3 regions of the Verminephrobacter aporrectodeae subsp. tuberculatae genome follow, and region 1 is predicted to be linked to each of the others. Evidence: predicted binding sites of a transcription regulator. Region 1 holds the regulator's gene; each other region holds the start of a gene.

Region 1 (2,267 bases):
AGTTCATCACCGTGGTGCAGGCGGGGCGCGGGAAGCGCCTCAAGACGGCCGCGCCCGAGACCTTCAGCGGCCTGTTCTGGACGGGCCAGCAGGCGGTGGAAATGGGCTTGGCCGACAAGCTGGGCAGCCTCGATTACGTGGCCCGCGAAGTGGTCCAGGCCGAGGACATCATCGATTACACGCGCCGGGAAAACGTGGCCGAGCGGCTGGTCAAGCGTTTTGGCGCTGCCGTGGGCGGGGGGGTCGCCAAATCGCTCGGCGCGTCCGCACTGCAATTGCGCTGATTTGCGCATGGCAACCGCCCCGGTGGCGGTTGCGCGGTTTGCGTTTTGGTAGGCCGTGTTGGACTTGAACCAACGACCAAAGGATTCAGGTTTGCACAGGTTTCCCTGTTCCCCGGACTATCTCATCACCCGCGCCACGGATTGCTCCGTGCGTTCGGGTGCCGGGCGCTCCAGGGATGCTTATTGGATTGGCTCCTCACATCCTAGTCTCTGCACCTTCTCACTTACCGATCTTTCGATCTGCCTTCAGTGAGCTTGGCTCAGGATTGCCGGGTCAACGGGTTGACTGACGGTTTCCCTGAGTTCACCCGGTTTTTCCGCTGCCGCTTTCACGGCAGGGTCACCACTTCGATGAGTCCTCTGCTCTGACCAACTGAGCTAACGGCCCAAAACGCCCTATTACCAGCCAAGGCCCCTGCGGTCTCCCGCACGAACCCGCGCGCCGTATTGTAGGGGCTGTTCACCCGCGCAGGCTGAGCGCGTTGGAGAGCAGTCTGGAGGTGATGTCCACGATTTGGATCATCCGGTCGTAGGGCATGCGCGTGGGCCCGATGACCCCCAGGGTGCCGACGATCTTGCCGTCGATTTCGTAGGACGAGCTGACCACGGAAAACTCCTCGAAAGGCATGGCGTGGCTTTCCCCCCCGATGTAGATGCGCACGCCTTCGGCCTGGCTGGAGATGTCGAGCAGCCGCAGAATTTGCGTCTTCTGTTCGAACAGGTCAAAAGCGCGCCGCAGGTTGCCCATGTCGTTGGAAAAATCACTCACCGCCAGCAGGTTGCGCTCGCCGGAGATCACGACCTCGTCCTGCGCTTCGGACAGGGCCTGCGAGCCGGCGTTCACCGCGGCCTGCATGAGCGTGACGATCTCGCCGCGCAGCAGGTCCACCTCCGATTTCAAACGCTCCCTCACCTGTTCCATGGCAAGGCCCGCGTAATGTTCATTCAGGAAATTGAAAGCTTCGATGAGTTGCGATTGGGAATAGTCCACGTCGGTGAAGATGACCCGGTTCTGAACGTCGCCTTCGGGCGAGACGATGATCACCAGAAATCTGCGCTCCGAAAGCCTCAGAAACTCGATGTGGCGGAAAACGGATGTCCGCCGCGGCGCCATCACGACGCCCACGAACTGGGAGAGGTTGGAGAGCAGTTGGGCCGCGTTGGCAATCACTTTTTGCGGCTGCTCGGGCGCAAGCTGCGGCGGTGTCAGCGGATCGCGCTGCACCGTCAGCATCGTGTCAACAAACAGTCTGTAGCCTCGTGCCGTGGGGATGCGGCCCGCAGAAACATGCGGGCTGGCGATCAGGCCCAGTTCTTCGAGATCGGCCATGACGTTGCGCACCGTCGCGGGCGAGAGGTCGATTCCGGACGCCCGCGACAGGGTCCAGGACCCGACGGGCTGCCCGTCGGCGATATAGCGCTCGACCAGGGCTTTGAGCAACAACTTGGCACGATCATCGAGCATTGGGCGATTTTAATGATGTAATTTCACGATGACGTCCAATTTCCGCCATGTTGCGCTCATAGGCAAGTACCAAGTTTCATCTGCGGGTTACTCGGGTGACAGCTCGTGCCAGGCGCTGGAAGACATCGCGCATTTTCTGCAATGCCAGGGTTGCGAGGTTGCGCTCGAGGTGGAGACGGCGAGCAACACCGGGTTGACGCATTACCCCGCGCTGTCCGTGGACGATATCGGGGCGCGGTGCGATCTGGGCCTGGTGGTGGGGGGGGACGGGACGATGCTTGGCATCGGTCGCCGGCTCGCCCGATTCGGGACGCCGCTGATCGGCATCAACCAGGGGCGGCTGGGCTTCATCACGGACATTCCTTTCGACACTTACCAGACGACCCTGCCCCCCATGCTCGAAGGAGAGTACGCGGAGGATTCGAGGCCGCTCATGCGCGCGGCCGTGGTGCGCGCCGAGCGGGTGCTTTTCGAGGCCCTTGCGATGAACGACGTCGTCGTGAACAGGGGGGCAACCT
Region 2 (2,267 bases), on a different contig from region 1:
GCCAGGGCGCTCAGCAGGGCAGCGCGGCGGGAAACAGGGTGCGGAGGGCATGGCATGAAGCGGGTCTCCTCAGGAAATATCCGGTGGCCGAAACGACGCGGGGCCCCGCACAACCGGGGCCCCGTGAAGGGAGCAAAAAGGGAGCCGTCCCCATCAAACGTATTCGGCCAAGACCTTTCTCATTTTCTTCATGGCCGCCACCTCGATCTGCCGGATGCGTTCGGCGCTCACGCCGTAGACCGCGGCCAGATCGTGCAGCGTCATGCCACCCGATCCGTCGTCGTTGACCTTGAGCCAGCGCTCCTGCACGATGCAGCGGCTGCGCTCGTCCAGGCTTTCCAGCGCCATGGCGATGCCGTCCGTGGCCAGTACATCGCGCTGGCGCGATTCGATCATCGCCGTGGGCTCGTGCGAGGCGTCCGTGAGGTAGGCGATGGGGCCAAAGGCCTGCTCGCCATCGTCCGAGGGAGCCGGGTCGAGCAATACGTCGCCACCCGACATGCGGGTTTCCATCTCGATGACTTCTTCGCGCTTCACATTCAGCTGTGCGGCCACCACGTCGATCTCGTGCTCGGACAGCGTGTCGCGGTGCGTGGCGGCGTCCTGCGCCGACGCGCTGGCCTTGAAGCCCTGCTTCATGGAGCGCAGGTTGAAGAACAGCTTGCGCTGGGGCTTGGTGGTCGCCATCTTGACCATGCGCCAGTTCTTCAGGATGTATTCGTGGATCTCGGCCTTGATCCAGTGCATGGCGTAGCTCACCAGCCGCACGCCCTGGCCGGGGTCGAAACGCTTGACGGCCTTCATGAGGCCGACGTTGCCTTCCTGGATCAGGTCACCATGCGGCAGACCGTAGCCGAGGTATTGGCGCGCAATCGACACCACGAGGCGCAGGTGCGACATCACCAGCCGGCCGGCAGCGTCCAGGTCGTTGTTCTCCTTGAACTGGCGTGCGTAGGCCTGCTCTTCTTCGTGCGTGAGCAGGGGGAGCCGGTTGACGGCGGATATGTAGGCGTCCAGATTGCCCAGAGGAGGCACCAGCGCCCATGGGTTCGCGGGTGCCAGGGTCATCGTGGCGGTTCCAGATTGAATGCTCATTCCAGGAATCCTTTCGGTTGCAGGCCGGGATGTTAGCACTCCTTGCGAGCGAGTGCCAAAGCCGAAGTTCCCCCGGCTTGCCCGATGGCGTGGGGGTGGTCGCGCGACGACGATGCGCACGGAGTGCCGCTCAATCGATGGAGATCCCGCCTGCCGTGCCAGCGAGCAATTGCCGCGCCGCGTCCAGGCTCGGGCCGACGTGGCGGTCGATGCGCCGGATGAAGGGGCAGGTCAGTACCGCCAGCGCGTTGCCCTGCAGCCCGCGGATCGGCATCGAGATGTCGATCACGCCAAACGCCTGCTGGCTCTCGCCCTGCCAGTAGCCCAGCGTCCGGATGCGCTCGACGATCGCCTGCAACTCGGGCTCGGCTACGGGCACCTCGCCTTCGAGCGCCTCGTGTTCGGCGAGCATTTCGGCGCGCCGCTGCTCCGGCTGAAAGGCCAGCACCACATGGCCCGATCCGGTGCCCAGCAGGCTCACGCGCACGCCCAGGCGGATCGCAAGCCCCCAGTTGCCCGGGCCGTTGGCCTGCGCGACCACGGTCAGGTTGCCGCCGTGGTAGATGCCGAGGTGGCAGGACTGCTCCGCCGCCTGGGCGAAGGCCTCCATGGCCGGCAGGGCCTGCGCCACGAGGCGCTCGACGGGGGGATGCCGATGCCCCAGCTCGAAGAGCTTGAGGCTGAGCGCGTAGCGGTCGCCCTGCGGCGAGCGCATCACGTAATGCCGTGCGACCAGGCGCTCGAGCATCCGGTAAATCTCGCCCGGGCTGCGGCCCATGGCCTTGACGATCTCGGCGCGCGTGAGGCCGTGCGGCTGCCCGGCGAGCAGTTCAAGAATGTCCAGTCCCTTGTCGAGGGCGGGGGCGCGGTAGCGGTCGTTGGGGTCTGCCATGGGTGCGAAGGCGTGGTTGCAAGGCCCAAGCGTTTGCGGTTTGCGGGGAACGGCGGCCGGAGCGCACCTTAGCAGAGCCTGCGTTGCACCGGCGGACAGGGTAAGCCCCGATTGGCACGCTGGGTCCGCACCCCGTACATTATTCTCCAGTAAACAGTTAGTTCATATTTGAAATTATTTGCGACAAAGCCCGCCGCGAAAGACCCGCATGAGACTGCAAGGCAAAAGCATTCTGATCACTGCCGCCGGGCAGGGCATCGGCCGCGCCAGCGCGCTGGCC
Region 3 (2,267 bases), on a different contig from region 1:
CACTTCTTCGGCGATGACCTTGCCGCCCGTCAGGATGGCAATGTCTTCGAGCATGGCCTTGCGGCGGTCGCCAAAGCCAGGAGCCTTCACGGCAACGACCTTGAGGATGCCGCGGATGGTGTTCACCACCAGCGTTGCCAGGGCTTCACCCTCGACTTCTTCGGCGATGATCAGCAGGGGACGGCTGGCCTTGGCGACCTGCTCGAGCGTGGGCAGCAGGTCACGGATGTTGCTGATCTTCTTGTCGAACAGCAGCACGAAGGGGTTGTCCAGAATCGCGGCCTGCTTGTCCGGGTTGTTGATGAAGTAGGGCGACAGGTAGCCGCGGTCGAACTGCATGCCTTCGACGACGTCGAGCTCGGACTCGAGCGACTTGCCGTCTTCCACGGTGATCACGCCTTCCTTGCCGACCTTGTCCATGGCGTCTGCAATCAGCTTGCCGATGGTCTCGTCGGCGTTTGCCGAGATCGCGCCGACCTGGGCGATTTCCTTGGAGGTCGTGGTCGGCTTGGACGCCTTCTTGAGCTCTGCCACCAGGGCGATCACGGTCTTGTCGATGCCGCGCTTGAGGTCCATGGGGTTGATCCCTGCGGCCACGTACTTGAAGCCTTCGCGCACGATGGCCTGCGCCAGCACGGTGGCGGTGGTGGTGCCGTCACCGGCGTTGTCGCTGGTCTTGGAAGCCACTTCCTTGACGAGCTGCGCGCCCATGTTCTGCAACTTGTCCTTGAGTTCGATCTCCTTGGCCACGGACACGCCGTCCTTGGTCACGGTGGGGGCGCCGAACGAGCGCTCGATGACCACGTTGCGGCCCTTGGGGCCCAACGTCACCTTGACCGCGTTGGCCAGGATGTTCACGCCTTCAATCATGCGCGAGCGGGCTTCGCCGCCGAAAACCACGTCTTTTGCTGCCATTTGATATCTCCGGATAGGGTAAAAATTCTGCTCTGGAACGCTGTGAAATTACTTCTCGACCACGGCAAACAGGTCGTCCTCCTTCATGACCAGCAGCTCGTCGCCGTCCACCTTGACGGTCTGGCCCGAGTACTTGCCGAACAGAACGCGGTCGCCGACCTTCACGTTCAGGACGATCAGCTCGCCCTTGTCGTTCTTCTTGCCGGGGCCGACGGCCAGCACCTCACCTTGATCAGGCTTTTCCGCGGCGTTGTCAGGGATCACGATGCCCGAGGCCGTCGTGGTTTCGCTTTCGACACGCTTGACGATCACACGATCGTGCAGAGGGCGAAGTTTCATTGCATTGCTCCTGTTTTTCAGTAAAAAAAGCGGAATGGATTTCGGCGCCCGGACCTCCGGGCGCCACCGAACTTCCGACAGACAAGCGGTTTCTGGCACTCGTTCGCGGAGACTGCTAATGATACGGGCATTTGTCGCCGTTTCAAGACGTCCCTGGCGCGCGCAAGACAATAACTGTGTTGCTGCTCCGCAAAGGTTCCGGGAAAGCGGCGTGCTGCGCGGGGCCGTGCGCTTGTGCGGTTGCGCCGAGCACGCTGTGTTCGCTGGCCGCGCGCCCGTGCGGCATCCGGGGGCTCGTGTCCTGTGCGCGGCGGCGCGGCGCGCCAAGCCGTCGCACAATATGTGCGCATGTCCTCCCCTTCCCCCGAAAGCGCGCCCCGCGCTGCGCCCGCTGAACCCGCCGCTGCTGCGGCGCCCGAGTCTGCCGGGCCTGAGTCACTTTCCGATCCTGCGGCCGGGCAGGGCGTTGCAGCGTTTCCGGACGCGCCGCTGTCCGCACTCGCGCCGCTGTTCGTGCCGGTGTTCCGCATGCTCTGGATCGCCTGGCTGGTGGCGAATATCTGCATGTGGATGAACGACGTCGCGGCCGCCTGGCTCATGACCACGCTCACCGCCTCGCCACTCCTCGTGGCGCTGGTGCAGTCCGCGTCCACGCTGCCGGTGTTCTTGCTCGGTCTGCCCAGCGGCGCGCTGGCCGACATCCTGGACCGGCGGCGCTACTTCATCGCCACGCAATTCTGGGTGGCGATCGTGGCGCTGGTGCTGTGCGTGGCCGTCATCGCCGGCGGCATGACGGCGCCCCTGCTGCTGGCGCTGACCTTTGCCAACGGCATCGGTCTGGCCATGCGCTGGCCGGTGTTCGCGGCCGTGGTTCCGGAGCTGGTGGAGCGCGCGCAGCTGCCCGCTGCGCTGGCGCTCAACGGGGTGGCCATGAACGCCTCGCGCATCATCGGCCCGCTGCTCGCGGGCGCCATCATCGCGAGCGCGGGCAGCGCCTGGGTGTTCGTGCTCAA

The links. Region 1 encodes HrcA, which represses chaperone genes, less so after heat shock. Its sites were predicted from a motif close to TTAGCACTCNNNNNNNNNGAGTGCTAA; they were not measured.
Region 2: the regulator HrcA is predicted to act here: its motif matches at 1,128-1,154, upstream of rpoH (RNA polymerase sigma factor RpoH).
Region 3: the regulator HrcA is predicted to act here: its motif matches at 1,347-1,373, upstream of D5041_RS16275 (co-chaperone GroES).

The regions. Positions count from the first base shown of each region.
Region 1 is NZ_QZCX01000001.1:684,337-686,603, forward strand. It holds gene D5041_RS02770 (S49 family peptidase) at 1-284, shown strand, start outside; gene hrcA (heat-inducible transcriptional repressor HrcA) at 745-1,749, opposite strand; gene D5041_RS02780 (NAD kinase) at 1,778-2,267, shown strand, end outside.
Region 2 is NZ_QZCX01000003.1:188,102-190,368, forward strand. It holds gene D5041_RS15900 (Bug family tripartite tricarboxylate transporter substrate binding protein) at 1-56, opposite strand, end outside; gene rpoH (RNA polymerase sigma factor RpoH) at 154-1,095, opposite strand; gene D5041_RS15910 (IclR family transcriptional regulator) at 1,226-1,987, opposite strand; partial or broken gene D5041_RS15915 (SDR family NAD(P)-dependent oxidoreductase) at 2,196-2,267, shown strand, end outside.
Region 3 is NZ_QZCX01000003.1:279,462-281,728, reverse strand. It holds gene groL (chaperonin GroEL) at 1-915, opposite strand, end outside; gene D5041_RS16275 (co-chaperone GroES) at 964-1,254, opposite strand; gene D5041_RS16270 (MFS transporter) at 1,603-2,267, shown strand, end outside.